DNA from 3 places in the Gordonia sp. DT218 genome. Region 1 is predicted to be linked to each of the others. Evidence: riboswitches for the same ligand, from Rfam matches in the RefSeq annotation. Region 1 holds a riboswitch; each other region holds the start of a gene.
The links. Region 1 has a riboswitch for thiamine pyrophosphate ahead of ACPXCG_RS14675 (3-oxoacyl-ACP reductase). Riboswitches for the same ligand answer to the same signal wherever they lie in the genome.
Positions count from the first base shown of each region.

Region 2: it holds a riboswitch for thiamine pyrophosphate, as region 1 does, so the genes downstream of both, thiO (glycine oxidase ThiO) here and ACPXCG_RS14675 (3-oxoacyl-ACP reductase) in region 1, are expected to answer to the same signal.
Region 3: it holds a riboswitch for thiamine pyrophosphate, as region 1 does, so the genes downstream of both, thiC (phosphomethylpyrimidine synthase ThiC) here and ACPXCG_RS14675 (3-oxoacyl-ACP reductase) in region 1, are expected to answer to the same signal.

Region 1 covers NZ_JBNCNS010000003.1:680,880-691,240, reverse strand. Annotated here, with positions in the region: gene ACPXCG_RS14690 (oxidoreductase) at 1-517, shown strand, start outside; gene ACPXCG_RS14685 (stealth family protein) at 770-2,188, shown strand; gene ACPXCG_RS14680 (phosphodiesterase) at 2,152-3,099, opposite strand; TPP riboswitch at 3,213-3,305, shown strand; gene ACPXCG_RS14675 (3-oxoacyl-ACP reductase) at 3,296-4,078, shown strand; gene htpX (zinc metalloprotease HtpX) at 4,100-4,960, opposite strand; gene ACPXCG_RS14665 (peroxidase family protein) at 5,167-6,048, shown strand; gene ACPXCG_RS14660 (hypothetical protein) at 6,048-6,701, shown strand; gene ACPXCG_RS14655 (polyprenyl synthetase family protein) at 6,708-7,727, opposite strand; gene ACPXCG_RS14650 (geranylgeranyl reductase family protein) at 7,830-9,104, shown strand; gene ACPXCG_RS14645 (oxygenase MpaB family protein) at 9,131-10,102, shown strand; gene ACPXCG_RS14640 (demethylmenaquinone methyltransferase) at 10,283-10,361, opposite strand, start outside.
Region 2 covers NZ_JBNCNS010000003.1:98,168-108,528, reverse strand. Annotated here, with positions in the region: gene ACPXCG_RS11995 (ABC transporter permease) at 1-633, opposite strand, end outside; gene ACPXCG_RS11990 (ABC transporter ATP-binding protein) at 630-1,592, opposite strand; gene ACPXCG_RS11985 (DUF1330 domain-containing protein) at 1,662-1,952, shown strand; gene ACPXCG_RS11980 (thiazole synthase) at 2,107-2,889, opposite strand; gene thiS (sulfur carrier protein ThiS) at 2,882-3,079, opposite strand; gene thiO (glycine oxidase ThiO) at 3,076-4,194, opposite strand; TPP riboswitch at 4,179-4,293, opposite strand; gene thiE (thiamine phosphate synthase) at 4,313-4,993, shown strand; gene ACPXCG_RS11960 (hypothetical protein) at 4,983-5,255, opposite strand; gene ACPXCG_RS11955 (hypothetical protein) at 5,498-5,905, shown strand; gene ACPXCG_RS11950 (NUDIX hydrolase) at 5,880-6,362, opposite strand; gene ACPXCG_RS11945 (hypothetical protein) at 6,710-8,155, shown strand; gene ACPXCG_RS11940 (glutamate ABC transporter substrate-binding protein) at 8,227-9,183, shown strand; gene ACPXCG_RS11935 (tetratricopeptide repeat protein) at 9,203-10,361, shown strand, end outside.
Region 3 covers NZ_JBNCNS010000001.1:1,420,476-1,430,836, forward strand. Annotated here, with positions in the region: gene ACPXCG_RS06590 (ABC transporter transmembrane domain-containing protein) at 1-1,505, shown strand, start outside; gene ACPXCG_RS06595 (ABC transporter ATP-binding protein) at 1,502-3,304, shown strand; gene ACPXCG_RS06600 (siderophore-interacting protein) at 3,444-4,205, opposite strand; gene ACPXCG_RS06605 (GNAT family N-acetyltransferase) at 4,287-4,634, opposite strand; TPP riboswitch at 4,858-4,972, shown strand; gene thiC (phosphomethylpyrimidine synthase ThiC) at 4,962-6,632, shown strand; gene thiD (bifunctional hydroxymethylpyrimidine kinase/phosphomethylpyrimidine kinase) at 6,629-7,483, shown strand; gene ACPXCG_RS06620 (ABC transporter family substrate-binding protein) at 7,805-9,463, opposite strand; gene ACPXCG_RS06625 (dipeptide ABC transporter ATP-binding protein) at 9,460-10,361, opposite strand, start outside.

The sequences.
Region 1 (10,361 bases):
CAACCTGCGCTGGGGCACCACCATGGAGAAGACGGAAGGGTCGCTGGCCGACCACCTCGAGGCGCTGGTCGAGCTGCGCGACGCGGGCCTGCTGCGCAACATCGGCATCTCCAACATCACGGCCGACCAACTGACCGAGGCGATGACCATCACGCCGGTGGTCAGCGTGCAGAACCGATACGGCCTCACCGACCGCGACGACGACACCCTGCTCGAGCTATGCCGTGAACACGGCATCGCATTCGTACCGTTCTTCGCCGTGGCCACCTCCACCTGGGCCTCCCCAGAGGGACCTGACGACACCGGAGAATCCGAGATCGCGACCATTGCCGAAGCACACGGCGCCACCCCGGCGCAGGTCCGATTGGCGTGGACCCTGCAGCGCGGTGCGCATGTGCTCGCGATCCCCGGCACCGGCAACCCGGCCCACCTGGAACAGAACGTCGCGGCCGGCGGCCTCCGACTGACCGCCGACGAGGTCGCCGTGCTCGACCGCATCGCGCCTGCCCGCAGGTAGGACGACGGGCCGGCAGGGCAGTCCCTGACCTGGGACTAGACTGACGATGTCGCGGTTGCGGCGAGCATCCGGAAGGTCACCATCAGCAATTCCCCCGCCCCGATCGACGTCCTCCGTGCACCCCAGCAGGAGTCCCTCCACACCGCTGTACGTGCGAAGACCCCCGCCGAGCGCAATCCACGCGAACCCGATGTGGTCCGATTCAACGGCCGCCTCGCGTTGGTGAACACGAGCACCACACCCCACGAAGCGATGGTCGAGGATCTTCTCTTCCTGCGTGACGTCCTCGACCGCGCCGGGATCGGCTACCTGCTGGTTCGCGGGAACGATGAGCGTCCCGTGCTGGCGATCGACTGGGCGCTGCGCAAGCGCTTCAGGTCGGCGTTGACCGCCGCGTGCGCGGATCATCCGTTCTATGCCAAGACCGTGGGTGCGGGACGGGGTCGGCCCGCCCTGGTCGCCGACGGCGCGTTGTCGACGCACCGCAAAGCCCGCGTGTTCCGTCTGTTCCGACCGCGCGTCCACCTCGCCAGCGGCATGACGTTCGGAGCGGCGACCGGCGTGCAGATCGAATTGTGGACGACGGCAGGTGACGATCTGCTGTTGCCCGTGGCCAATTCGTTGACGCGACGAACGGTCTCCTCACGGGAAGCGGTACGCAGCGAGGTCGAGAGGTTCGGGCGCACATGGCCGACCTTCGAGAAGATGTTCGCCCACCAGGCTTCCGACATCACTTTCGACATCGATCTGGTGTTCTCCTGGGTGGACGGGTCGTCGAAGGAATGGCAGGCTCAGCGCGCCAGGAGGATGCAGAGCCATGTGGTCGGCGAGGGTGACGATTCCGAGGCCCGGTTCCGTCAGATCGACGAGTTGCGGTATGCGCTGCGCAGTGTGCACATGTACGCCCCGTGGATCCGGAGGATCTTCATCGCCACCGACTCGCCGAAACCTGCATGGCTTGCCGATGATCCGCGGGTGACGTTCGTGCGCAGTGAGGAGTTCTTCGCAGATCCGTCGGTCCTTCCGACCCACAATTCGCAGGCTGTCGAGTCCCAGTTGCACCGCATTCCCGGTCTCGCCGAACACTTCCTGTATTCCAACGACGACATGTTCTTCGGTCGTTCCGTGAGCCCGCAGATGTTCTTCTCCCCCGGCGGAGTGAGCATGTTCATCGAGGCACCGATCCGAATCGGACTGGGCTCCAACAACGATCAACGCAGCGGATTCGAGAATTCGGCGCGAGTGAATCGCGGGCTCCTCAGAGATCGGTTCGGCCTGGTCACCACCCGCCATCTCGAGCATGCGGCGACGCCGCTGCGCAAGAGCGTGATGGCGGAGATGGAGGCAAAGTTCCCGGCCGAGTTCGCGGCCACCGCGGCCAGCACCTTTCGGGCGGAGACCAACATCTCGGTCACCAACTCGCTCTATCACTATTACGCGCTCATGAGCGGCCGCGCGGTGGTGCAGCGCTCGGCCAAGGTCAAATACGTCGACACCACAGCGAAATCCGGCCTACGACAGATGGATTCACTCCTGACGAAGCGGTCGATGGACTTCTTCTGCCTCAACGATGGCAGCACACCCGACGTCGACCTGGACGTGCGCACCATCAAGGTCACCCACTTCTTGCAGAACTACTTCCCGATCCCGGCACCCTGGGAAGCCGTCTGAGCGGCTGCCTCGGGGCCGGGTATGCGGACCCCCGCCTCGATCAGTCGCCGCTCGGTCTCCGCCGGGCTCACATATTCACCGACCGTGTCGTAGTCGCCGACCGGGGCCACTGAGTGGACGACGGTTTCCGGATAAACGTGCACCAGATTGAAGCCCTGGGCTCCGTTGCGGCCACGTAAGGCCCCCGCCGGACCGGTGAGATCCTGTGTGTAGCAGGTGGCCGACGCGACCGAGACGGGAATACCGGCAAACATCGCGGTGGTCGAGTAGTGCAGGTGGCCGGCGAGGATGGAGCGCACGTCGCTGCCCCTCAGAATGTCGGCGAGCCGGTGCTGGTCGCGCAACTCCACCAGTACCGCGAGGTCGAGTACACACGGGACCGGCGGATGGTGCATGGCCAGGATGGTGCCGTGTGGCGCGGGCACCGAGAGTTCGGCCGCAAGCCACTCCAATTGATCCTCGGCGATTTCGCCATGATGGCTCCCCGGCACCGAGGTGTCGAGAGCGACGACACGGAGACCGTCGATGTCGTAGACACGATCGATCGGTGCCGCCGAAGGTGCCTCGTCGAGAAGTTCCGACCGGAAATGCGCTCGATCGTCGTGGTTTCCGATGGACCAGATGACCTGCGCACCAATGGATTCTGCGACTTCGTCGACTATCGACCGCAACTTCCGGTAAGCCGCGACCTCTCCCCGATCGGCGAGGTCGCCGGTGAACAGCAGCGCATTGGGGCGCACGTGTGAAGCCTCGACTTCGGCGAGGATCTGCCGCAGTGTCACCTCGCTGTCGACGGCGCCGTACAGCGGGCCGGCATCGCCGACCAGATGCGTGTCACTCAGGTGCAGGATCAGGTGCGACGGATGGGGGTACTCCGACATCCGGATACCGTCTGGACCCCTGTTGCTCATCGGTCTCCTGCTTCCGCCCGCCCGATGTGCAGAGCCCGATTGGGCGCCTGCCTGTGTCCAACCCTAGACGTGTGTGCCTGAGTCGTGTGCTCGCGCGGGCGCATGATCTGATGAAACACGACACGGGGTGCCGCGCCGGCGGCTGAGACCACACCCGCCGAACCTGTCCAGTTAGCACTGGCGAAGGGATGTCCACATGAATGCGCTCGCTCCTGCAGTCTCCGAGCAGATCGTCCTGGTCACCGGCGGCGCCCGGGGCCTCGGCGCCGCGATCACCAAAGCTTTTGCCGCACAAGGAGCCCGGCTGGTCATCAATTTTCACCGCAGCGCGTCGGCCGCGGCCGCACTCGTCGATGAACTCGGCGGCGCCGGGCGGGCGGTGGCTCTGGGCGCCGATGTGACCGACCGTGACGCGGTGTTCGACCTCGTCGCACGGGCTCGGGAACATTTCGGCGCGCCGGTCTGCACCGTGGTCAACAATGCGCTGGCCGACTTCTCATTCAACGGCGACGACCGCGCCAAGCCCGACACCATCGATTGGCAGGCCTTCGACGCCCAGTTCCGGGGAAGCGTCGCGGCCGCGCTCAACACCACGCAGGCGGTCCTCGGCGACATGCGGGCGGCCGGATTCGGCCGCATCGTCAACATCGGCACCAACCTGGTGCAGAATCCCGTCGTCCCCTACCACGACTACACCGCCGCGAAGGCCGCACTCCTCGCCCTGACCCGAACGCTCTCCGCGGACCTGGGCCCCGACGGGATCGCCGTGAACATGGTGTCCGGTGGACTCCTCCGCACCACCGATGCCAGCGCCGCCACCCCGACTGCGGTCTTCGACGCCATCGCCGCGGGCACGCCCCTGCGAACAGTGACGACACCCGACGAATTCGCCGATGCCGTACTGTTTTTCGCGTCGCCGTGGTCGCGGGCGGTCACCGGCCAGAACCTTGTCGTCGACGGCGGGTTGGTCAAAGACTAGGAACAGGGCTACGCGACGCCACTACCCCCGGCCCGACCGCCTCGCCATCTCCTGCAACCGTGCGATGCGGTCGGGTGTCGGCGGGTGGGACGAGAACATCTTCGCGACGTTCCCGCCGCGGAACGGGTTGGCGATCATCATGTGCGACTGCGACTCGATCTTCGGGTCCGGGGGCAGCGGCGCCTGATCGATCCCGCCGCTGATCTTTGCCAATGCCGAGGCCAGCGCCAGCGGGTCACCGGTGAGTTCCGCGCCCGACTCGTCGGCCTGGTACTCACGCGAGCGGGACACCGACATCTTGATCAGCGAGGCTGCCAGCGGTCCCAACAGGCTGATCATCAGCACGCCCAGGATGCCGGGGCCGTTCCCGTCACGGTTACCGCCGCCGAAGAAGAACGCGAAGTTCGCCAGGCCGGTGATGACCGACGCCATCGCACCGGCCACCGACGAGATCAGGATGTCGCGGTTGTAGACGTGCGACAGCTCGTGGCCGAGCACCGCGCGCAGTTCCCGCTCGTCGAGCAGACGCATGATGCCCGCGGTGCAGCACACCGCGGCGTTCTTGGGATTACGGCCGGTGGCGAACGCGTTCGGCGATTCCGTCGGGCTGATGTAGAGCGCCGGCATCGGCTGGCGGGCCGTCGTCGCGAGCTCGCGGACGATCCGGTACAGCACCGGCGCCTCGACCTCGGTGACCGGCTGCGCGTGCATCGACCGCAGCGCCAGCTTCGCGGAGTTGAAATAGACGTAGGCATTCATGCCGATCGCCGCCAGCACCGCCAGCAGCAAGATGGTCGGGCTGCGGAAAAGCGCCCCGATCCCGACGATGATCGCCGACATCAGCCCCATCAGGGCCGCCGTCTTCAGGCCATTGAAGTGCATCTGTCCCTCGTTCTCAGCATTCGACCCGGCGCCCGTCGCCAGGTCCTTCATGTACCGAACGGACGACCGGGCGGCAGAGTTTCCTGCGCGACGTCGCGGCCCGCACACCTCGGTGAACTTTCGGGTAGTCAACTACGCGCGACCAGGGCTTCTACCGCCCATAGCGTTGCTGACATCCACTGGACCACCACCGTGAGGACCCGACCATGTTCACGAAATTCAGTCACACCGGGGAGGTGGCCACACAGGACGAACTACTGTTCACCACACCGTTCGGCTACATGTTCCCCGACGCCGCCCACTCGTCGTCGCGGCTGCTGCCCAATTCCCCCGAGACCCTGGCTGCGCTCAAACAGCTCGGCGACGCGATGGCCACCGACGTGGTTGCCAACCCGAACGACTCGGGCATCCCGGCCGTCTTCACCTATTTCGGTCAGTTCATCGACCATGACCTCACCGCCCGCACCGACCGCGACTCGACCATCTCCACGCTCGGGCGCGGTGAACCGGTGAACCCACGCAACCCGGACGAGGTCACCGCGAGTCTGCGCAACGGGCGTCGTCCACAGCTCGACCTCGATAGCGTTTTCGGCGATGGGCCGTCACTGGCCGCAGGCTCCACCACCGAGTCCGATGATCTGTACGACGCCGATCTCAGACTGGTGGTCTTCAACCCCGCAGGCCGTCGGGACGTGCCGCGTGACACGGCGAACCGCAGCGCCCGAATCGCCGACTCGCGAAACGACGAGAATCCCAACATCTCCGCACTGCACTGCGCGTTCCTGTTGTTCTACAACAAGATCTACGACGCACAGGTCGCCGGCACGCCAGCCTGCAAGCACGTCCGGGCACGCCAGCTGACGCGTTGGGCTTACCAATACGTGGTGGTGCAGGATTATCTCGCCAAGGTCTGCGACCTCGCCGTGGTGATCGACACACTCGCCAACGGGCCCCGCTTCTACGGCAACTCGGCCGGTCCCGGCCAGACGTTCATGCCCCTCGAATTCTCCACCGCTGCTTTCCGTTTCGGCCACACGATGATCGACCACGCTATCAGCTCAACGGTGCCACGCCCGCGCTCGACGTGATGAAGATCCTCGGCCCGTCGCAGGGGCTCAACAACGACCCGACGCAGTCGAATCCGGACTTCTTCGACGACGCCGATCCAGTGAAGTATCAACTCAAACCCAGTGTGACTCTGGACTTCAACTTCTTCACCGGCACCAGCGCGAACGTGCAGTTCGCGCGCAAGGTCGACTCCAACATCGCCGCGGGTCTGGGTGACCTGCCACTGGGCACCCGCCGGGACGATCCGATCCTGGGGCACCTGGCCAAGTCGAATCTCGTTCGCGGCTACAGTCTCTCGGTGCCGTCGGCACAGGCCTGTTGCGAAGCGATGGGTGTGAAACCGATGACGCTCAGCGAGATGGCCGACACGATGAACGGCGAAAGCGCAGCGGTCGCACAGATCTTGACCACCACCGCGCTGGGCCAACGCACCCCGCTCTGGTACTACATCCTCCGCGAGGCGGGCGCCCAGGCGGGCGGCGAGCATCTCGGCGAACTCGGCAGTCGCATCGTCTGCGAGACCATCATCGGTTCCCTGAAGTCCGACCCGAACAGCTACCTCAACGCCAACGATCTCGCGGTGACGCCCTCGGGGGTCGACGTCGGCGGAAAGGTGATCGGGACCCTCACCGACCTGATCAACCACTCGGGAGCGGGGCCGGTCGGCCCGTGACCGCCGCTACCCGGTCCGGTCGATCGTGTACCGCACCAACGACGACAATGCCGTGTGCGCAGGCCCCTCGGGCAACTGTGCGAGTTCGGCCTCGGCCTCGTCGGCGTAGGCACGGAGACGGTCGTGCGCGGCAACCATGCCCGACGACGCGTTGAGCACCTCGATGGCATCGGTGACCACCGCGTCGTCGGTCACCGGCCGCGCCGCGCCGGTCTGCGGATCGCAGAGGAGTTCCCGCAGCCGCGTGGCCGCGGCATCGTCGGCGCGCAGCGCATAGAGCACCGGCAGGGTGTGCACGCCCTCGCGCAGATCGGTGCCCGGCGTCTTGCCGGAGTCACCGGTCGCCGAGCTGATGTCGATGATGTCGTCGGAGATCTGGAAGGCGGTGCCGATGATGTCGCCGAGTCGGGACAGCCGCTCGATGCGGTCGGGCGCCGCGTCCGATGCCATCGCGCCGAAGCGTCCGGCCGCCGCGATGAGCGAACCGGTCTTCTCCCACACGACCTGTAGGTAATGATCGATGGGGTCGCCACCCTCGCGGACCCCCACAGTCTCGCGCATCTGGCCGGTGACCAGTTCGGCGAACGTCTCCGCGATGATCCGCACGGCATCCGGACCCAGTGTCGACACCAGCCGCGACGCACGAGCGAACAGAAAGTCGCCGGAGAGGATCGCCACGCTGTTGGTCCACCGCGCATTGGCGCTGGGTGCACCGCGCCGCAACTGCGCCTCGTCCATCACGTCGTCGTGGTACAGGGTCGCCAGATGGATCATCTCGACGACGGTGGCCGAGGTGATCACCTCCGACCCCCCGGGCCGTGTGCCGAATTGCGCGGCCAGGATCGCGAACATCGGGCGGAACCGCTTGCCCCCGGCCTTGGCCAGATGTGTGGCCGCCTCCGTCATGATCTCGTCGCCTGACGACAGTTCTGCCAGTAGCAGGTCCTCGACCTGCGCCAACGATCCCCGCACGGTGTCGGCGAACTCGTCGGTGCCCAGGTCCAGCCCGGCGAATGTGGACTTCACGCGTTCCACCGCTCCATCTCGTCGTCGGTCTCGAGGGCCGCCGGTCACACTCGGGGCCTGCTGCCGAGCGTAGTCGCTGATGCGGGCCGACATACTGGTCGGGTGAGTAGCGACATACCCCCTCCCCCGATACCGCAGCGCGCCGAAGTCCTCGTCGTCGGTGCCGGGCCGGGCGGATCCGCCGCGGCCGCGCACGCCGCGACGGCGGGACACGACGTGGTCCTGCTGGATGCGGCCACCTTCCCCCGCGACAAGACCTGCGGCGACGGACTGACCCCACGTGCGGTCGCCGAACTCGATCACCTCGGCCTCGGCCGCTTTCTCGACGACCGGCCGCGTCTCGACGGACTCGCCCTGCACGGCTGGGGCGCCTCGCAGCAGATCCGATGGCCCTCGGGTCGTTTCCCCACCTTCGGCAGCGCCGTGTCCCGCGTCGAGCTCGACGAGGAGATCCGCGCCCTCGCGGTGGCCCGTGGCGCACAGATGGTCCAGGGAGCGAAGGCCGTCGACGTGACGATGCGCGACGGCCGGATCGCCGAGGTGGTCGTCGACACCTCCGACGGCGCCCGGTCGATCGCGGTGCGCAACGTGATCGTCGCCGACGGCGTGCGATCCGGACTCGGCAAGGCCCTGGGGCGCGAATGGCATCGCGAGACCGCGTACGGGGTGGCCGCGCGCGCCTACGTGAAGTCGGGGCGGGCCGACGACAACTGGATGGGCTCACATCTCGAACTCCGCGGCCCCGACGGTGCGCTCCTGCCCGGCTACGGATGGGTGTTCCCGCTCGGCGGTGCGGGAGACGGCCTGCTCAACGTCGGCGTCGGCGCCCTCGCCACCGCGAAGCGCCCGGCGCACATGGCATTGCGGCCCATCCTCGAGCATTACACCCGCATGGTCGGCGACGAGTGGGCCATCGAGGGCCCACCGCAACGCCTCACGTCGGCACTCCTCCCGATGGGCGGCGCGGTGACCGGTGTCGCCGGCCCCAACTGGATGCTCATCGGCGACGCCGCAGCGTTGGTCAACCCGCTGAACGGCGAGGGCATCGACTACGCGCTGGAGGCCGGGCGCCTCGCCGTCGAACTGCTCGACGAGACCCGCGGCTCCCCCGACCACACCACCCGCTGGCGCGATGTCCTGATCGGCCAGTACGGCCTGGCGTTCTCCGCGGCCCGACGGCTGGCCGGACTGCTGACGGTCCCCCAGGCAGTCCCCACCCTCGGCCGGCCCGGCATGCGGTCGACACACCTGATGTCGATGGTCGTCCGCGTGATGGGCAACCTGATCACCCCCGACGACGCCGATCTGGTCGCGCGCGCATGGCGCACGGCCGGGCGCCTGTCGTCGCAGATCGACGACCGTCCACCGTTCCGATGACACATTTTCGATGATATGTTTCAACGATGAACGCAGCCAGCATTCCGACCCGGGTGAAACATGCCGTGCAGAACCGCGTGTCGTCCCGCTATCGGCTGCGCGGTGAGATCGACGCGGTCGACTCCGCCGACGACCCGGTGGCCATCTCCGCGTTGCTCGCCACCCGCGAGTTCCCGTGGAGCATCACCCAAGCGCTGAGCTTCGCCCTGTTCCGCACCTACGCGGTGCCGTCGATCGGTGAATTGCTCTTCGACACGCAGCAGTTCACCAAGCAGACGCAAAAGCGCTACGACGACACCGTGCTGTTGCTCGACGCACCGATCGAGCACGGCTTCAACAGTGCGGCCGGCCGCGCCGGAGTCCGGCGTATCAATCAGATGCACGCGATGTACGACATCTCCAACGACGACATGCTGTACGTGCTCTCCACCTTCGTGGTGTGCCCGGTGCAGTGGGTGAACTCCTACGAGTGGCGGAAGCTGACCGGCCACGAGGTCACCGGGCTCACCAATCACTACCGCATACTCGGAAAGCACATGGCCATCAAGGACATTCCGGCCACCTACGAGGAGTTCGAGCAGTTCTACGAGGAGTACGAGCGGCGACACTTCGCGTTCAGCACGAAGTCGCTGGCGGTGGCCGATTCGACCCTCGATCTCCTCGGCACCTTCCTGCCCTACCGGCTGCTACCGCGGTGGGTGGTGCGTCGGATGTCGTTCGCGCTCATGGACGATCGCCTGCTGACTGCGTTCCACTACCCGAAGCCGACCGCGGCCGAGCGGGCCGTGGTGCGCGGCGGACTGAAGCTACGCGGCCTCGCCATCCGCTTCTTCGCCCGCCCGCGCACCGAACCGCTCTACGGCCGTCAGACCAAGCAGGTCCGCGGCTATCCGCGCGGATATCGGCTCGAGGAACTCGGCACGTTCACCCCGGGCTGCCCGGTGCCGCACCTCCAGCACGCCGACAGCAACCCGGATTCCGTCGACAGCACCACATAAACGGCCCACCGACGGTCGAACAGCCACCAACCGCCAGCCGAGCCCGTCACCAACCGCCAGGCGAGCCCGTTACCAGCCGCCGGTCGAGTAGCCACCAACCGCCAGCCGAGCCCGTTACCAGCCGCCGGTCGAGTAGCCGGCGAGGCGCCAGCCGAGCCGGCGTATCGAGACCCCCGACCCTCAGCGCACCGCCGAATGAATCGCCGCGATCCCCCCGGTCAGGTTCTGCCAGGCGACATCGGAGAACCCCGCCGTCCGG
Region 2 (10,361 bases), 580 kb from region 1:
GTTCAGGAAGCGGGAACCGTTGGCGAACGGCAGGAACGGCGCGATGTGCTCGCCCACCTTGGGGAGGATGGACAGGATCGACTCGAGGGCAAGATTCCAGATCAGCACGATCACGATCGCGCCGGCCGTGTGCCGGACGATGGCGCCCACACCGAGTCCGATCAGCACATAGAGCGCGGCGATCACGGGGGTGCCCCAGATCTGGCGCACCACGCCGGGGTCGCCGAGCTCGATGCCGCTCGACGAACCGGCGAGACCGCGCACCAAGAAGATGCCCACCACCGCGAGCACCAGCGTGACCGCCACGGCGAGCGCACCGAACACACCGGCCTTGGCGAGCAGGACGGTGGATCGTTTCGGGATCGCCTGGAAGGTGGTCCGGATGGTGCCGAAACGGTATTCACTGGTCACCGCGAGCACGGCCATGATCATCAGCACCAGCACGCCGAAGGCGTTCAGTCCGATCAGCGCGGTCCATGCGGACTCGCCCGGCGACGGTCCAAGCGGCGCCGTCGAGGTCGCCCCGGTGAGCGCGGCGACGGCGATCGCGAGCACGACGACCACGGCGATGCACCAGTACGGCGACCGCGTGGACGTCAGCTTGATGCGTTCGGCGTTCATGGCGGCGATCATCGCGGACCTCCCTGGATTCGAGGGTCGTTGCCGGGCTGGGCGGGAGGGCCGCCGCCCTGGTACTGGACCGCGCCCGCGGTCATCGACATGAAGACCTCTTCCAGGGATGCACTCGTACCGGTCAGTTCGTGCAACGCGATCCCGGCCTGCCCCGCGAGATCTCCCACCTGATCGGTGGTGACTTCGGCGACGGACAGCGCCGGGCGGCCGTCGGATGCGGTGAGGGGCACGACGTTCAGACCTGCCTCGGCGAGCACCCGGTGCAGGTCTGGTAGTCGAGGGCTGCGGACCCGCACGCTGCTCGAGGCCCGGCTGGTGAATTCACCGACCGAGCAGTCGGCGATCAGCCGTCCCTGGCCGATCACCACGAGATGGTCGGCGGTCAGCGACATCTCGGTGAGCAGGTGGCTCGACACCAGGACGGTGCGGCCCTGCCCGGCCAGATGCCGCATGAAGTTGCGAATCCAGACGATGCCCTCCGGATCCAATCCGTTGACCGGCTCGTCGAACAGCAGCGTGTGCGGGTCGCCGAGCAGGGCACCGGCGAGACCGAGCCGTTGCTTCATGCCGAGCGAGAATCCGCCAGAGCGTTTGGTGGCCACCGACGTGAGACCGACCATCTCGATCACCTCGTCGACCCGGCGCGCTGGGATGCTGCTGGAGGCCGCCATCCACCGCAGATGCGACCTGGCGCTGCGATTGGGATGCACCCACCCGGCGTCGAGCAGCGCGCCGACCTGCCGCAGCGGATGGTCGAGCTCGCGATACGGGCGACCATTGATGGTCGCGGTCCCCGACGTCGGTCGATCCAATCCGAGCATCATGCGCATCGTCGTGGATTTTCCTGCCCCGTTCGGGCCCAGGAACCCGGTCACCACCCCGGGCCGGACGTGGAAGGACAGATCGTCGACGGCGCGCGTCCGCCCGAAGTCCTTGGTCAGCTTCTCGACTGTCAGCACACCTCGACCATAGACATCTCCGCGCGGACCGCGCGTACTCCACACCGCCTGTCGTCATAGGGTGTACGCATGCCGGCGACGTTCACAGTGCTGCTCTGGCCAGTCACCGGCCAGGAGTCGGAATTGCACGCCTACGAGGACGATGTCCTGCGATTGGTCGACGAGCACCGGGGCCGGGTACTCACACGCGTACGCAACGTCGACGACGATGCCGGCCATCCGCTGGAAACCCAGATCATCGAGTTCGCCGACGAGGCGGCCTTCGGCTCCTACATGCAGGATTCACGCCGGCAGGCAATGGCCCGGCGTCGCGACAGGTGCGTCGCGCGGACGCAGATGTGGCGGGTCGAATCCGCCTGACTCCCCGTCCATCGGGTGCAGTTTCTCGCCGATCGTTCGCAGCTTCTCGCCGACCGTGCGCCGCATGGTGGTCAGTCGCACGCTCGACACGATTCTGTGCACGATGGACGCAGATCTGTGCACGCTCGGCGCGGAATCGGGCCCGGTCGACGGGCTACGCACGCGCCGGCGACGACGCCTGCGCCCAGAACCGCTTGGGCATCCGGCCCGCGCCGGCGGCGTACCGTCCGGCGATCACGGCATGTCGCATCGCGGTCGCCATCCGCTCCGGGTCGTCGGCGCGGGTGACCGCGGACGCGAGGAGCACCGCGTCACAACCGAGCTCCATCGCCAGTGCGGCGTCGCTGGCGGTGCCGATGCCTGCGTCGAGTACCACCGGGACCTGCGCCGCCTCGACGATCATCTCGATGTTGTGTGGATTCGCGATCCCCAGGCCGGTTCCGATCGGCGAGCCCAGCGGCATGACGGCGGCCACCCCGAGGTCCTGCAGCCGCGCGGCGAGGACCGGGTCGTCGTTGGTGTAGGCCAGCACGGCGAACCCGTCGTCGACGAGAGCTCTTGCCGCATCGATTAATTCGACCGCATCGGGCAGCAGGGTGCGCTCGTCGGCGACCACTTCGAGCTTCACCCAATGCGTTTCGACGGCCTCACGCGCGAGTTGCGCGGTCAGCACCGCCTCGGCAGTGGTGTGGCAGCCGGCCGTGTTGGGCAGGATCGCGATGTCCAGACGGCGGAGCAGCTCGACCATCCCGGTCCGGGACTCGGGACTCACCCGCCGCAGCGCCACGGTGGTCAACTCGGTCCCCGACGCCACCAATGCGCGTTCCAGCACAGCGAGATTGGTGGCACCGCCGGTGCCCATGATCAAGCGCGATGTCAACTCACGGTCGGCGATCCGCAACGGGGTGTCGGCCACGGCCGCGATCCGGCTATCCACCCTGCACCGCCGTCACGATCTCCACGCTCGCGTCGTCGTGCAGGGTCCGGTCCCAGCGGCCACGAGGAACCACCTCACCGTCGATCGCGACCGCGATCCCGCGCTCGGGGAGCCCCAGTTTCGCGACCAGATCCCCGACCGATGCGTCGGGCGCGAGATCGGTCGCCTCGCCGTTGACGACAATCGTCATGATGGCTCAGCTCCTTTCGTGGTGCTGCTGAGTCCGCCTGCAGCGACCCAGCGATCCGTCAGCAGTTCGAGAACCTTGTCGGCGGTGTAGGGCGCCAACAGGATTCCGTTGCGCCCGTGCCCGGTCGCCACGACGACCCGGTCGTCGACGCGCCGGATGATCGGCAGTCCGTCGGCGGTGCACGGCCGCAGGCCCGCGGCCGCCTCGGCGAGTTCATAGGTCCGCAATCCCGGCATCAAGTCGACGGCGTCGGCGAGCAGATCGGTCACGCCGCCCACCTCGGGCTTCGCCTCGCTCTCGTCCAGCGGCTCGTATTGGGTTGCGCCGACGACGATCCCGTCGTCGCGGGGGACCAGATAGACCTGCCGTCCATGCATCCGGGCGCGGATCACCCGGGCGGGCTGGGCCACCGACCATCGCGTTCCGCGCAGCCGCAGGATCTCACCCTTTGCCGCGTGGAGTGCCACGTCGGGGACCAGCGAGCGTGTGCCCAGGCCGGCGGCGACCAGGATCTGGTCGGCGTCGACATCGGCGAGATCGGCCACCCGCTCGTCGACGAACTGCGCTCCCGCATCGATGAGGGCGTCGCGAAGGCGGCCCAGCAGCCTGCGGTTGTCCACCGCACCCTCCCCCACCGCCAGGTATCCGCCGTGCAGACGTGAGCTCAGTCCCGGTTCGCGTCGACGGATCTCGGCGAGATCGACCCGCCGGAGATCATCGTGCGCCCGCGGCGCGCGGGACCAGACGAACTCGGCGAGGTTCGACAGATACTCGGCATCTGCCGACGACGCCGCGACAAACAACGACTCGGTGGCGGCCATCACCGTCGGATCGCGTAAACGGGCCACCAGATCCGGCCAGCGTCGCACCGACGCCGACGACAGCGCCAGGAGATCGTCCTCGCCGGGGTGACCCTCGCCGAGGGAACCCAGCATGCCGGCGGCCACCCAGGCCGCGCGATCGGCGGTGCCCGCGTCGTGGACCCTGACCCGGTGGCCGGCGTCGACCGCGGCGAGCGCGCACGTCAGTCCGATGACACCGCCGCCGACGACGGCAAGTGTCGGTGCAGATCGGTCGATGCTCGGTGCAGATCGGTCGATGCTCAAGGGGGACATCCTTCCTTCGCCGGCATTACCCGGATCAGGTCAAACGGTCAGCGGAGGTTCGGCCCGCACTCTCAGCCCGTCGTACCCCGGGCTCCCGTGTCGTGACGCCTAGCCTACCGTTGCCTCCGTGACACCGACTCGAGGCCCGAGATCCGCCCGCCTGTCATCGGCCCGGGTGTATCTGTGCACCGACGCCCGGCGCGAACGTGGCGATCTGATCGAGTTCGTCTCCGCAGCGCTCGCCGGTGGTGTCGACATCGTCCAGTTGCGCGACAAGGGATCGCCCGGTGAGGCGCGGTTCGGCACGCTCGAGGCCCGCGAGGAACTCGAGATCCTCGCCCGGCTCCGCGACCTGACGCGCCGGCACGACGCGCTGCTCGGGGTCAACGACCGTGCCGATCTGGCCGTCCTCGCCGAGGCCGACGTGCTGCACGTGGGTCAGGGCGACCTGCCCGCCGGCCGCGCCCGGCAGATCACCGGCCCCGACGTCGCCATCGGGCTGTCCACCCACGACGAGGTACAGATGCGGGCCGCGGCCGTCGACGACGCGGTCGACTATTTCTGCGTCGGGCCGTGCTGGCCGACTCCGACCAAACCGGGCCGGGCCGCACCAGGACTCGATCTCGTACACGCCACGGCGTCCGTCGATCCGCCCAAGCCGTGGTTCGCGATCGGTGGCATCGACGCCGTTCGACTGTCCGAGGTCCGGGCCGCCGGTGCCGGTCGCGTCGTCGTCGTCCGGGCGATCACCGCCGCCGACGACGCGCAGGACGCCGCGCACGAGCTGCGGACCGCGCTCACTCGCTGACGAACGACACCGCCTCGTCCAGGTCTGCCCGGGTGGTCCGGAAGGTGTTGACCGGGGCGTCGGTGTCCACGTGGGCGAGAAGCGCCTCCCGCAGTCGTGCGGTGCCGTCACCCTGGGTGATCACCGTGTGCCACGGCTGGGTGTCGCACCAGGAAGGGGTGTGCTGCGCCAGTCGCAAGACCCGACGCTGGCGGAGTGGACCGAAAGCCGGTTGCCGCGCCCCGGCGGGCGGGTCTATCGTGGTCGGCATCATGTTGTGCATGAAGAGCATTCTCGTAACCCGCCGCAGCGGGGTCTGATCGACCGACCCCCCGCTGCGGGGTCGTTGCGCTCTCTGCTCGTCGGTCACCTTTCCTTCGACCGAAACGTAGACACGAGATGCACAGCCTTCATCTTTCTCAGCAACCCTGTCCGTGTGACGCACCCGCCCCGTTCGCACCCGACCCCTTCGTTCGCCGATTCGGATGCGCCCTGCCCCGAGGCATGCGTGAGGAGGCAGCCGACATGACGTGGCAAGGATTCACCGACGAATACGCACCCACCGGCGCCATCCGGCTCGGCTCGTTCAGCATCGAGACCGGACGAGAGGACATGGTCACCTGCCGCGCAACCATCGCTTTTGCCGACCGGATCATGACGCTGCACGCCAGCGCGGCCGGACCGATCGGTGCGATGACGTCCATGCTCCATGACATCGGAGCGCCGATACAGATCCTCAGCCTCCACCAGCGCGAGGTCGGCGGCACGGTGACGACATTCCTGCTCTGCGAGGCCGACGACCGGCAGTGCTGGGCCTACGGCGACGGCGCCACCGGCGACGAGGCCAACGTCAACGCCCTGATCGCCGGGGCCAACCGGCTGCGGGACCCGATCATCTCTGGGGATATCAGCTCTGGGGGTCGAGAGCGCTGATGCGCTCTCGCAGTCCCGGCCACGCGTTGCCGAACGCCGGGTGCAGAGGCAGTTCCGCCACGTCGTTCTCGGGAACCCAGCGCAGTTCCGCGGACTCGAAATTGGCCACGGTGCGCACCGGCTCGTCGATATCCGCGATGACCGTGGTGTACGTCCAGCCGCTCGGCGCCTGATGGGTGACGAGCGCCGCGACCACGTGCAGGTCGTCACCGCCGACACCGGCCTCCTCATGCGCCTCACGGACCGCCGTGTCGATCGCGCTCTCGTGCGAATCGCGCGCGCCGCCGGGAAGCCCCCACGTCCCGCCCTGATGTGACCACACCGCGCGATGCTGCAACAGGATCGCCGTGGAACCGTCGGGCAGTGGTGCCCGCAACAGCAATCCGGCTGCCCCGTGACGCCCCCAGTAGCGCGAACCGTCCGGATCGATCACCCATCCGTCGCCGTCTCCGCGCACCCTGCCTCCTGCCGTCGGTTTCCCGTCCGGTGACCCAGACCCTCTCCACGGTATGTGAGTTGCGCGACACAGGCCAGGGAAAGTCATCGCGGATCTGCATCCCACCGACCCGGGGACACGGCCGCTCAAGTCGAGCCGGTCAGGGCGACGAGGACTAGGCTTGAGACCGGTGAGGAACACCGATCCCGACCGGGAGGGAATCGTCGCCGATACCGAAAAACCGGTACCTGAAACGTGTGCGCTGCCCGGTGCGACACACAAGGTGGAGACCGTGAGCCCAACGCCGGCATGCCCGGCACTACCGGAAAGCGACGCCGGAAACATGGAGAATTCGGAAGGACCGTGAGGTGACCGGCGACGTCTCGCACATGCGGACCGCGCTCACCCGCGCGGGCCGGACCATCCGGCCCACTTCTTCCGCCCCACCGATCCGGCAGGTACTCGCAGACCGACGGGATCTGGTCGCCGCCGCGCGTCAGCGCGCGCAGTCGCCGTTGACCACCCTGCGTCACTATGCGGTCACCAGCCCGGGCAAGCTCGTCCTGATCCTGGTGATCCTGGCCCTCGCCTGTCTGACCGCCGGCTTGTACGCATCCAACACCCTGGAGAAGCGCACCCAGACGCTGCAGGAGATGATCGACCGGACCGAGCCGCTCGCGGAGGCCTCGCAGGTCCTCTACAGCTCGCTGTCGATCGCCGACGCCGCGGCGAACTCGGCGTTCATCTCGGGCGGACTGGAATCCCCGGAACTCCGCACGCGCTACTCCGACGCGCTGGCCACGGCGTCGTCGTCGCTGATCACGGCGGCCGGCACCACCCACGACCTCGCCGAATCCGAGAACGCCACCGCACAGCGGGAGTCGAACGCCGATCTGCGGACCCTGGCCATCAACATCCCGGCATACAGCGGACTCATCGAGACCGCGCGCACCAACAACCGGCTCGGCAACCCGGTGGGCTCCTCATACCTGGGTCAGGCCTCGACGATGATGCAGGACAAGATCCTGCCCGCCGCCCAACGACTCTACGAACGTCGCTCCCGATCGATCGCCGATCCGCAGAGCACCCTCACCGTCCCGCCGTGGGGCGTGTACGCCGCGCTCATCGTGCTCATCGTCGGGCTCGTCGCGACCAGCCGATACCTCCGAAGACGTACCCGTCGCCGCTTCAACATCGGCGTGCTCGCCGCCCTCATCGCGGTGATCGTGGGCACGGTCTGGCTGCTGGCGTCGGGTCTCATGTCGGTCGCGGCGACCAACAACGCGCGCATCGACGGCGCCGATCCCCTCCGCGACCTCACGTCGGCGCGCATCATGACGCAGCAGGCCAGGTCCGCGGAGACACTGTCGCTGGTGCGACGCGGCGATCAGGACGATCTGGACCGGACATTCACGGACGCGACCACGAATATCGGCCGCACCCTCGACCAATTGGGCAAGGATCGCGACGACTCGAGCGCGGTGTCGGCGGGACAGCTCTACAACGCCAACTACGTCCTGGCCCGCTGGAAGGAACTCGACGCGCAGGTCCGGTCGCAGATGAGCTCGGGCAATTTCGCGCGCGCCCGCACGATGACCGTGGGTGATGGCCCCAATTCGACAGCGAAGGCCTACGGCGATCTGGATCGGGCGCTGGTCGACACGATCACCACCACCCGCCTTTCCTTCCGCGACGACATCAACACCGCGCAGCGGGTACTCGGATACACGGGTACCGGCATCCTGCTGCTGACCCTGTTCGCCGGGGTGGCCGTGATCGTCGGCCTCATCCCGCGTATCCGGGAGTACCGATGAGGTACCCGGGCACACGCGCGAGGCGACCCGACGACGGGATGGGCAGGTCCCGCGTGGGTTGGGTGCGCGCGATGGTCGTCCTGCTGTTCGTCTGCGTCGCCGCCACGGGCTGCGTGCGGTTCCCGGCCCCTCCGTCGCCGCCACCGGTCGCATTCGGTGTGCAGCCCACCCCGCCGGGCGCGGAGACCGATGCCGCCCGCGAGCCGGCACCGACCTCCGAGACCTGCGACGCGACGGCCAGCCTGCGGCCCGGTCCGATGCCGGTGCCCGCGCAGATGCCCCAGCACACCACCATGGCCGATATCCTCGGTCGCGGACGCCTGATCGTCGGACTCGACATCGGGAGCAACCTGTTCAGTTTCCGCGATCCCCTCACCGGCGACATCCAAGGCTTCGATGTCGACATCGCCCGCGCGATAGCCCAGGCGATCTTCGACGACCCGAACACGATCGAGTACCGCGTGCTGAGCTCCGCAGAACGCACCCAGGCCCTCGTCGACCACAGCGTCGACGTCGTGGTGAAGACCATGAGCATCACCTGTGACCGCGTTCAGGACGTCGCGTTCTCCAGTCCGTACTACATTGCCTCCCAGCGCATCCTCTCCACCCGGACCTCCGGTATCAACGGCCCGGCAGATCTGGCGGGCAAACGGGTCTGCTCCGCGCGCGGGGCCACCTCGATCGGCCGCATCCAGGCAATTCAGCCACGTGCCAGAATGGTCACCACCACGACCTGGGCGGACTGCCTGGTGATGATGCAGCAGGGCCAGGTGGACGCGGCCACCACCGACGACGCGATCCTCGCCGGTCTCGCCGAACAGGACCCGTGGGTGCAGCTGGTCGGCCCGAGCCTCGGCGAGGAGTACTACGGCGTCGGCATCCCCAAGGGCCAGGACGACATGGTGCGCTTTGTCAACGGTGTGTTGAACGAACTGCGCATCAGCGGCCGTTGGCAACAGATGTACGATCACTGGCTGTCCATCCTGGGTCCGGGCAACGGACCGCCACAACCCGTGTACCGCGACTGACCCGACGAGTGACTGCGAGATGAGCGAGCACCAGAAGCGCACCGACACAGCAACTCCCGCCGACGAGGCGGGAGAGGTCGACCTGGGCACGCAAGCGGTCAGCCGCGACGAGTTGATCGACGAGGACTTCGACGAACTCGACGTCGGGACCCAGGCCGCCAACCTCGCCGACCTCGACGTCAGAACCCAGGCTGCGGCGCCGGACTCGGGCAACACCCCGACCGACCGGGTCTCCGGGCGGTCGAGACCGACCATCCCCAACGAGGGAATCGCGGCGTTCGGTTCGTCCCGGCGGCTCATCCCCCGTAATCGGTCGATGGTGCACGACCGCCGGCTCGGCAGCGGTCTCGTCGAACTGCCCAAGATCACCGACATCGAGCCCGAGGATGCGGTGCTGGCCAATCCGGTCATCGCCGAACGCAAACGAACCTGCTGGCGGTGCGGAAAGCCGGTAGGGCGCAGCGCCGGCCGGGGAAAGGGCGATCTCACCGGAGAGTGCCCGCATTGCGGTTCACGCTATTCCTTCGTGCCCGGGCTGGCCCGCGGAACCCTGGTCGCCGACCAGTACGAGATCACCGGCGCGATCGCCCACGGTGGACTCGGCTGGATCTACCTCGCCATCGACCGCAACGTCTCGGACCGGCCGGTGGTCCTCAAGGGCCTGCTGAACTCGTCGGATTCCGAGGCGCAGGCGGTGGCCGTCGCCGAGCGGCAGTTCCTGGCATCGGTCAACCACCCCGGCATCGTCAAGATCTACAACTTCGTCGAGCACGTGAACGAGTACGGGGATCGCTTCGGCTACATCGTGATGGAGTACATCGGCGGTCAGACGCTGAAGCAGATGACGACCGACGAGGGCAGTTCCACGACAAGCGGCCCGACCAGCAGAGGAAGCGGCGACAGCACCCCCACCGGTTCACGCGGGAAAGACGACACCCACCTGCTTCCCGTCGAGACAGCCATGGCCTACATGCTGGAAGTGCTTCCCGCCGTGGGATATCTACACTCGGTCGGACTGGTCTACAACGACGTCAAACCGGAGAACATCATGGTCGGGAGCGACGAGGTCAAGCTCATCGACCTCGGTGCCGTCTCCCCGATCAACGATTACGGCCACCTGTACGGGACGCCAGGGTTCCAGGCACCCGAGATCGTCAAGACCGGACCGCAGATCGCGA
Region 3 (10,361 bases), on a different contig from region 1:
TGCGGGACAACAGGCGCTCACTGATCGCCTCGACCGCACTCCTGTCGCTGCATCAGCTCTGTGAGGTGTCGGTCCCCGTCCTCATCGGGGTGGCGGTCGATCGGGCGCTCGGCCATGCCGACGCGGCATCCCTCGTGCGGTGGTTGGCGGTGCTGGCCCTGGTCTTCCTCGTCCTGACCGTCGCGTACCGGTATGGGGCCCGGATCGCCATGACCGCGGCACAGGGCGAGGCACACCGACTCCGGATGCGATGTGCGGCAACCATCATCGAGGACACCCCGGTCACGTCACCGGATCTACGCGACGGCGAGATGTTGAGCATCTCCAACTCCGACGCCGACGAGACCGGCAACCTGCTCCGCTACGTCCCCCAGGCGGGATCGGCCGTCGTGGCGCTGATCGCCTGCGCCGCAGTGCTCATCGGCATCGACAGCACTCTCGGCATCACCGTCCTGATCGCGGTACCTCTCATCCTCTCTCTGGTACAGCTCCTGTCCCCGTTCACAACCCGCCTCATCGGCGCGCAGCAGCATCACATCGGCCGTTCCACCGCACTCGCGGCCGATCTCGTGACCGGGATGCGCACGCTGCGCGGCATCGGCGCGCTCGACATCGCGTCCGACCGTTATCGGGAGGCCGACGGCCGCACCCGACTCGCGATGCGGCGCGCGGCCATCGGTCACGGCGCGTTCTTCGGTGCCGCCACCGGCGTGACCGGTCTGATCGCGGTCGGGGTCGCTGCATTGGCGGGGTGGTTCGCGTTGACCGACCAGATCACCGTCGGCGCACTCATCACCGTCCTCGGCCTGGCCCAGTTCCTGACCGAGCCGCTGGCGATCGCCGCGATGCTGCCGGGCCGCGTCGCGACGGCTCGCGCCTCGGCCGAACGCATCTCGACGCTGACCGCCCGACACCGATCCGCCGACGACACCATCGTCCGTACCGACCGCGACTCGACAACCGCTCCGCCCCACCAGGGAGAGTTCGTGGCCGTCCGGGCCCCGGATTCCGCGACCGCTCGGGCATACGCGAGCCAGATCGGTTCCGTCGCCCGACCCGATCTGCTGGTCGAACCACACTCGGTCGATCTGTTCACCGGAACGATCTGGTCGAATCTGGTCGTCGACCGACGCAGTGCGCCGCCCCGGGCCGCGGTCGTCGAACTCCTGGAGGCCCTCGGAAGCCTGGACATCCTGGGCGGCGGCGGCGTCGAGGCTCTCGACACCCCCGTCTCGGATCGCGGACTGTCACTGTCCGGAGGGCAGCGACAGCGACTCGCGCTGGTGCGCGCCCTCATCCGGGACCCGCGCACTCTCGTCCTCCACGATCCGACGACCGCGGTCGACGCCATGACCGAGCGCGTCATCGCCGAAGCGGTGTACCGGCGTCGACACGGTCGCGGGGCGACCCGGACGACGACCGTGATCACCAACAGTCCCGCATGGCTCAGGGTGGCCGATCGTGTGGTCACGCTCCCCTCGGGTGCCACGGAGCCCGCTTCATGACGGCGTTGCGGGTCGCCGATCGAGCGGAGACGTCGCGCTGGCTGCTCAAGGCCGTGCGGGCCAGGCCAATGCTGACCGCGACCGTCGCGATGCTCTGCGCGGTGACCGCCATCTGTGCAGTGATTCCCGTACTCGCACTCGGGATTCTGGTGGATCGGGTGAGCAGCCAAGCGACCGCGGGATCGTTGATCCCGGTCGCACTGCTCGCCGCGTGCGCAGCCGTCGTCGGTGGGCTGGCCGCCGGTGCGACCATGTATGCGGTGGCACGCCTCGGGGCCGACGTGATCGCCGATCTACGCGCCGAGGCAGTGGATGCGGCCCTTCACCTTCCGCGCGCGACCATCGAGGTGGCCGGCCGCGGCGATGTGCTCTCGCGGGTGAACAACGACGTGACCGTCATCAATCGCGCGGTCACCACGGTAGTGCCGACGGTCGTGACCGCGGCAGCTCTCACCGTGGTCAGCGTGATCGCGATGGCCGGACTCGATTGGCGGCTGGGCCTCGCCGGTTTCAGCGCCATCCCGTTCTACGTCGCGGCCCTGCGGTGGTACGTCCCCCGTTCGGCACCCGTTTACGCCGCGGAACGCGCCGCCGCGGCCGAACGCGCACAAGCCGTCGTCGAGTCGGCGACCAGTCGCGACACCGTCCTTGCCTACGGCCTGCAGGACCGTGAGCTCGACCGTATCGAGGAGGCCTCGCTGCGCACCCGGGACCTCGCGGTCTCGGTGTTCACCCTGTTCACCCGCCTGGTCGGCCGGGTGAACAGAGCCGAGTTCGTCGGTCTGGCAGCGATTCTCTCGATCGGCTTCTGGCTCGTGTCGACGGACGCCGTCACGGTCGGTGCGACGACCGCCGCCGCTCTGCTCTTCCATCGCCTGTTCAACCCGATCGGGATGATCCTCTACAGTTCCGCGGAGTTGCAGCTGGCAGGCGCCGGTCTCACCCGACTGGTCGGTGTCGTCGAGACGAAGTCGTCGGCACCCGATGAGGATTCCGACGTCGACACACCGGTCTCACCGGTCAGCCAGGCGGGATTGACACTGCGCGACATCCACTTCGGCTATACACCGGATCATGCGATTCTCCGTGGTCTCGACCTCGACATTCCCCGGGGCCATCGACTCGCGCTGGTCGGCGCCAGCGGCGCCGGCAAGTCGACGGTCGGCGGCCTGATCGACGGCACCCTCGCGTGCGACCACGGAGAGATACTCAAACCGGCTGCCGCACAGGTCTTCACCATCAGCCAAGAGGTACACGTGTTTGCCGGACCGCTCATCGACGATCTCCGTCTGGCAGCGCCGGCCGCCACCCGCGCGGAAGCCTTCGAGGCGTTGGCCATCGTCGGTGCCGACGGGTGGGTGCGGTCATTGCCATCGGGGATCGACACCGTGGTCGGCGAGGGCGGGTTCCGCCTCGGCGAGGCTCGAGCGCAACAGGTCGCGCTGGCCCGTCTGGTGCTCGCCGACCCCGAGATCGCGATCCTGGACGAGGCGACGGCAGAGGCCGACAGCGACCAGGCCGCCGACCTCGATCGGGCGGCGTTGGCGGCAACCGCGGGACGCACGACATTGGTGATCGCACATCGACTCTCCCAGGCGCTCACCGCGGATTCCGTCGCGATCATCTCCGAAGGCGTCATCACCGAACACGGCCCTCCGGACACACTCATCCGTGCGGGAGGCGAATTGACGCGGCTGTGGGACACCTTCCATGCGCAGCGCCCGGGCCACGATGACCATTCCGGTCCGGCCGAACATCCACCGCAGACAATCTCAACCGACATGAGGACTCACCGATGACCCCCACGACGTCAGACAACCACCGCGTCTCGTAACTCGACAACGGTGAGGCGACACCACTGATGGCCCGATTTGTGGCCCGGTTTGTGGAGCGCCCGAGCACATTCGGTTGGTAGCGGCCCGACGACCGTTCATTCGCTCAGGATTCGGGCGCGCCCGCTCGCCAGTACGCCTGCGCCTTCACACCCGCCTTGCCGAGTTTGTAGTCGTTCTTGAACGAGGCCGACACCGCCCGGGTGGCCTTCATGTCCAGGGCGACCCAGCCGAAATGGCCTGTCGCGTCGAACGCCGCATCGCGAACGGCCTCGATGAGGGCGTCTCCACCGCGGTCCCGTTTGATCCAGTTGACGGTGTCCTGGTCGCGAAGCCGCAACGGCAGCGACTTGTCGGACTCGTGCGCGTACTCGAACCAGACGGTGGCCGGGGTCGACGGATTCGCCGACACCGAGATCGCGTCGAGCAGCGAGTTGATCGCGGGCAGCGCGGCCGTGTCCCCGGCGATCAGCCAGCCGGCCGGCGCGGGCTCCGGGATGGCGAACTTGGACCCCATGAAGGTCGACGAGATCGTCTCCCCGGGCTCCGCGGCCTCGGCCCACCGGGTCGCCGCGCCGTCGTGCATCGCGAACTCGAGGTAGAACGAATCGGTCGCCGGCTCCGGGTCGACCAGGGTATAGGCGCGCTGATGCAGCTTGCCGTGCTTGTTCTCGAACCAGATCCGGACCCACATGGTCGGATGGACCGGACGGTCGGTGAGCAGGCCGCCGCCGGTGAACCCCAGTCGGATGTACTCGTCGGTGATCCTCTCGTTGCTCGTGACCGTGAGCTCGTAGTCGTCGGCACCGAACAGTTTGAGGACGGCCCCCTGCCAGCCGCGCGATTTCGACTTCGTCATTTCCGCCATCTGGACGACCCCTCCTCGGAGAACAGGCATTCGCTCTCAGGGTAGCCTACGCTAACTGTCCAACTTCCTTCCCGCGGAGGATCATGCCGGCGCGAGCGGCACCAGCCCGGGATGTGCGTCGAGATAGCTCTTGGTGAACGAGCACACCGGCCGAAGTCGGGCGCCTTGGCCGCGGACGTAGTCGACGGCACCGCGCATCAGACGTGTGCCGAGTCCGTGACCGGTGTATTCGTCGTAGAGAACGGTGTGCAGGATGGTGATCGTCCGCTTGCCGTCCACGCAGTCGGTGCTGTACCCGAGGACGCCGACGAGGTCGCCGGCCACCCACAGCTCGAACCGCTCGCGGACCGGGTTGTGCACGACCTGCGAAATCTGCTGCAGGATCGCCTGCGCAGATTGCGGTGGCCGAGATCGATGTTTCCGTTGCATGAGCCCTCCGGCGCATCGGGAGATGACCCGATGACAGGACTCCCCTTCCCACCAGCGGACCTGGGACCATCTGTGATCCCGGTCACAAACCATACCCTACGATCCCGTAGGTATCAGGAAACCGGCACAGGCTTTCGCGTGGGTAAGTATCGCGCGGTACGGGTGCACTGGTCGCCGAGGTCGTTCGGCACGTAGGGTGTCGGATAGGCCGATCGGCCGCACAATTGCACAACGCGGGGGCTCCCACGATCACCGGGGGCTGAGATGGCGACAGGCGGTCGCCGACCGCCCGAACCTGTCCGGATAATGCCGGCGTAGGGAGCCATCATGGGAACACCCGTATCTGAATCCGTCGTGACCACCGGTCCGATCGAGGGCAGCCACAAGCACTACCACGAACTCGATCACCTGCGGATTCCCCAACGACGCATCGAACTCACCAACGGTGAACACCTCGACGTCTACGACACGTCCGGCCCATACACGGACGCGACCGCGACGATCGACGTCGAGCGCGGTCTGGCGCCCACCAGGGATTCCTGGCACCGTCCGGACGCGATCGACGGCGCGTCGACCCAGCTCGCGTGGGCACGTGCCGGCATCGTCACCGACGAGATGCGCTACATCGCCGCTCGCGAGGGCGTCGACGAGGAACTCGTCCGCAGCGAGGTCGCCGTCGGACGGGCCGTCATCCCGGCCAACCATCGTCACCCGGAGTCCGAGCCGATGATCATCGGCAAGGCGTTCGCGGTGAAGGTGAACGCCAACATCGGCAACTCCGCGGTCACCAGCTCGATCGCCGAGGAGGTCGAGAAGATGGTGTGGGCCTCACGCTGGGGCGCCGACACGATCATGGACCTGTCCACCGGCAAGGACATCCACATCACCCGCGAGTGGATCCTGCGGAACTCACCGGTCCCGGTGGGCACCGTACCGATCTATCAGGCCCTCGAGAAGGTCAACGGCGACCCCACCAAGCTGACGTGGGAGATCTACCGCGACACCGTGATCGAGCAAGCCGAACAGGGCGTCGACTACATGACGGTGCACGCGGGTGTCCTGCTGCGCTATGTGCCGCTGACGGCTCGCCGCGTCACCGGCATCGTCTCGCGCGGCGGATCGATCATGGCGGCCTGGTGTCTCGCGCACCACGAGGAATCGTTCCTGTACACCCACTACGACGAGCTGTGCGAGATCTTCCGCCGCTACGACATCACGTTCTCACTGGGCGACGGTCTGCGGCCGGGATCGATCGCCGACGCGAACGACGAGGCGCAGTTCGCCGAACTCCGGACGCTCGGCGAACTGACGAAGATCGCGAAATCGCATGGTGTGCAGGTGATGATCGAAGGCCCGGGCCATGTCCCGATGCACAAGATCGCGGAGAACGTCCGGCTCGAGGAGGAACTCTGCGAGGAGGCGCCGTTCTACACCCTCGGACCGCTGGCGACCGACATCGCGCCCGCCTACGACCACATCACCTCGGCGATCGGCGCAGCACTCATCGCCCAGGCGGGTACCGCGATGCTGTGTTACGTCACGCCGAAGGAGCATCTGGGACTGCCGAACCGCGACGACGTCAAGGTCGGAGTGATCACCTACAAGATCGCCGCCCACTCCGCCGACCTCGCCAAGGGCCACCCCGGCGCGCAGGAACGTGACGATGCATTGTCCAAGGCGCGCTTCGAGTTCCGTTGGACAGATCAGTTCAACCTCGCGCTCGACCCGGACACCGCCCGCGAGTACCACGACGAGACGATGCCCGCCGAGCCGGCCAAGACGGCTCATTTCTGCTCCATGTGCGGACCGAAATTCTGCTCGATGCGGATCTCCGCGGACGTCCGCACCTATGCCGAGGAGAACGGGCTCGTGACGGCCGAGGACATCGACCGCAAGATCGCCGAGGAGATGGCCGCGAAGTCGGCGGAATTCGTCGAGGCGGGAAAGCACGTCTACCTCCCGCTTGAGGCGACGACCGGCGGTTCCCCCGCCAGATGAGCGACGACCTCGGACTGCCGACCGCCGCACCGGGTGTCACGCCGGCCCGCGTCCTGACGATCGCGGGGTCGGACTCGGGCGGCGGTGCCGGCATCCAGGCCGACATGCGCACCTTCGCGCTGCTCGGCCTGCACGCGTGCGTGGCGGTGACCGCGGTGACTGTGCAGAATTCGTTGGGCGTCCAGGGATTTCAGGAGATCGAACCGGAGACGGTCGCCGCGCAGATACACAGCGTGGTCACCGACATCGGGGTCGGGGCGGCCAAGACGGGCATGCTCGCGTCGGCGCCGATCATCGAGGCGGTGGCCGACGCGTGCATCGACCTCGGCATCGGACGCGACCGCGGAGTTCCCCTCGTCGTCGATCCGGTGTGTGCGTCGATGCACGGCGACGCACTGCTGGCCACCGAGGCCCTGGACACGTTGCGCACCAGGCTGATTCCCCTGGCGACGGTGGTCACCCCGAACCTCGACGAGGTCCGCCTGATCACCGGGATCGACGTGGTCGACGCGACGTCCCAGCGCGCGGCGGCCCACGCCCTGCATGATCTCGGCGCGCTCTGGGCTCTGGTGAAGGGCGGACATCTGCGATCGTCCGACCACAGTCCCGACCTTCTGTTCGACGGCGACGAGTTCCACGAGTTCGTCCACCCGAGGATCGCCACGACCCACGACCACGGGGCGGGCGACACCCTGGCCGCCGCCATCGCGAGCGCGCTCGCCCACGGCTATTCGGTCCCCGACGCCGTGTCGTTCGCCAAGCGATGGGTCACCCGCGGGCTCGAATCCGCCTACCCACTCGGCGCCGGGCACGGTCCGGTGAACCCGCTGTGGCGGGTCACCGCCCCCTGATACCCGCACCCCGTCCCGTCCCGTCCCGTCCCGTCGACAGCAACCCATATCCCGCCGACAGCAACCTCAATTCCGCCGACAGCAACCTCGATCCTGCCGACGGCAACGCGAATCTCGTCGAGAGCAACGTTCCCCGGCTTCCCCCGGCGCGGCCCGAAGCGCGCCCACGCGGTCTGAGTATCGTCGTCGGCGCCCTGGGGTGTTGCTCTCGACGAGATTCGCGTTGCTGTCGACGGGATATGGGTTGCTGTCGGCGAGAAACTGGTTGCTGTCGGCGGGATTCGGGTGGGGGTTGGCGGGGGTGGGGGTCGGCAGGGCGGGCTACTTTTGCCAGCCCACGTCCTCCACCGGGCCGATGTAGAACTGCCCCGCACCGTAATTGGCGAGGTTCTCCTTGACCGCGATCATCGCCGGACCGTTGAACAGCGGTAGATCGGAGTACTGCGCGAACGCCTGCCGTTCCACCTTGTTGCCGGCGGAGATCTGGGCCATCGGCTCCGGGATCTGTGCCACCCGGGCGATCTCGGCATCGAGCTCCGGTGATCCGGCGCCGGCCTTGTTCAGCTGCGATCCCTCGCACCACGTCTGGCAGAGGTAGGCCATCCCGAACGGATCACTGGACGAGAATCCCATCAGGAACAGGTCGAATTCCTTGTTCACGACGACCTTCGAGAAATCCGAGGACGGTCGCTGGGCGATCACCACGTCCACGCCGATCTGCTTGAGGATGGCCTGAAAGGCGCGACCCAGGTTCTGGATCGCCGGCGAATCGGACAAGATCGGCAGCGACAACGACAGCCGCCGGCCGTCTTTCATCCGGATGCCGTCGTCGTCATCTCCGACCCGCCAGCCGGCGTCGTCGAGGAGCCTGCGCGCACGGTCGGGGTCGTAGTCGACCACGCCCTTGACGTTGTCCTCGTAGCCGGGCTGGAACGAGTACATCTGCAGCGATCCGGGCAGCGGCTCGGTGTAGTTGAGCCCGGTGAATCGGATGCGTGCCAGCGTGTTCCGGTCGACGCCGCGAAGCACTGCCTCGCGCACCCGCCGATCGTTCAGGATCGGCGTGTCCAGATTCACCACCAGGAGGGACTGTTGCGGCGAGGCCGCGGTCCGGATCGTGACGCCCCCCATCGTGATCACCTGGGCCCGTGAGTCCTTGCTGCCGACCCCGATCGCATCGAGCTCCCCATTGCGGAACGCATTGATCGCGGCCTGGTCCTCCATCTGCCGGAACGCCCGCCGATCGAGTTTGCCGGGGTTGCCCCACCATTGCGGGTTGCGCTTGAACACGACGACGCCGGTGTTCTGATCGTAGGAGCCGATGGTGTACGGCCCGGCACCCCATTCCGCGTGCGGGTTCTGCAGGTACGCGCGGTTGTAGAGATCTGCGGTGCTGACCTTCGGGTTCAGCAGGTAGTTGAAGAGCCCGTCCGGCCAGGCCCACACACCCTTGAACCGGACCACCGCCTGTCGATCGTCGACTCCCCTGGCGACGGATTCGATCTGGTCATAGCCGTCGGTCGAACTCACGATGTAGTTCGGGTCGGCACCGCTGCTCGACCGCCAGGTGTTCACGAAGGAGCGATAGTCGATCGGCGCGCCGTCGTTGTAATGGGCCTTCGGGTTGATGGTGTACGTGACCACCGTCTTGCCGTCCACCAGTTCTTTGCGGACGTCGGTGAGGTAATCGCGGTTGAACGAGTAGGTGCCGTCGGGCGCGAAGTAGGCCAGGGTCGGGTTGTACCAGCGCCAGAGCAGGAGGGTGTACGCGGAGCCGTCGGCCTGGAAGGTGTTCCACTGCGGACTCACCTCGGTGATCGCCGTGGTCAGGCTCCCGCCGTCCCGGACGTTCGCCCGCGGTTGCGGGTTGAGGTCGGCACCGGTCGTCGAGATCACCGAGTCGTCCAATCGCACGCCACAGCCTGCACATCCCATGATCGCCAGGGAGAACACGAGGATCAACACGACGAATCGCTTCACGACGCCTCCTGTGACATCGGCATCCGGTCCGTGAAGTGGCACGCCGCACTGTGGTCGGCGGCCGCGCCCGCCAGGACAGGTTCCTCATCCCGGCACCGGGCCCGCTCGGTCTCGGCGAGAGTGAGATGTAGTGGACACCGGCCCACGAACGCACACCCGGCGATCTCGTCGGTGGGACTCGGCTGCTCGCCGCGCAGCACGATCGGTGTGCGGGCACGCTCGGCACGTGGGTCCGGAATCGGGACGGCCGACAGCAGGGCCTGGGTGTACGGATGCCTCGGCTCGTCGAACACCGTGGCGGTCGGACCCACCTCGACGAACCTGCCGAGGTACATCACCGCAACCCGGTCGGCCATGTGCCGAACCACCGAGAGATCATGTGCCACCACGAGATACGCGACGTCACCGTCGGCCTGCAACCGACGGATGAGATTGACGACGTCGGCCTGTACCGAGACGTCGAGCGCCGAGAGCGGCTCGTCGAGGATGATCAGTTTGGGATCGGTCGCCAGCGCTCGCGCAATGGCGAGGCGCTGGCGCTGTCCGCCCGAGAAGGCCGACGGATAGCGGTCGGCGTGCGCCGGATCGAGTCCGACCCGCCGCAGTAGTCCGCCGACGCGTTCTTCGGTGTCGTGCTTGGACAAACCCAGTGCGCGCAACGGTTCTCCGACGACGTCGAAGGCGGTGAACCGCGGATCGAGCGCTTCCGACGGGTCCTGGAAGACGATCGCCATCTCGCGCCGCAGGACCCTGGCCCGTCGTCGGGACAGTTCGGCCGGGTCGATCCCGGACAGTCGGACGACGCCTGCCGGCTGCCCGAAATCCATCACCTCGAGCAGGGTGGTGGATTTCCCGCTGCCCGACTCGCCGACGATCGCCATCGTCTCACCGCGGCGGA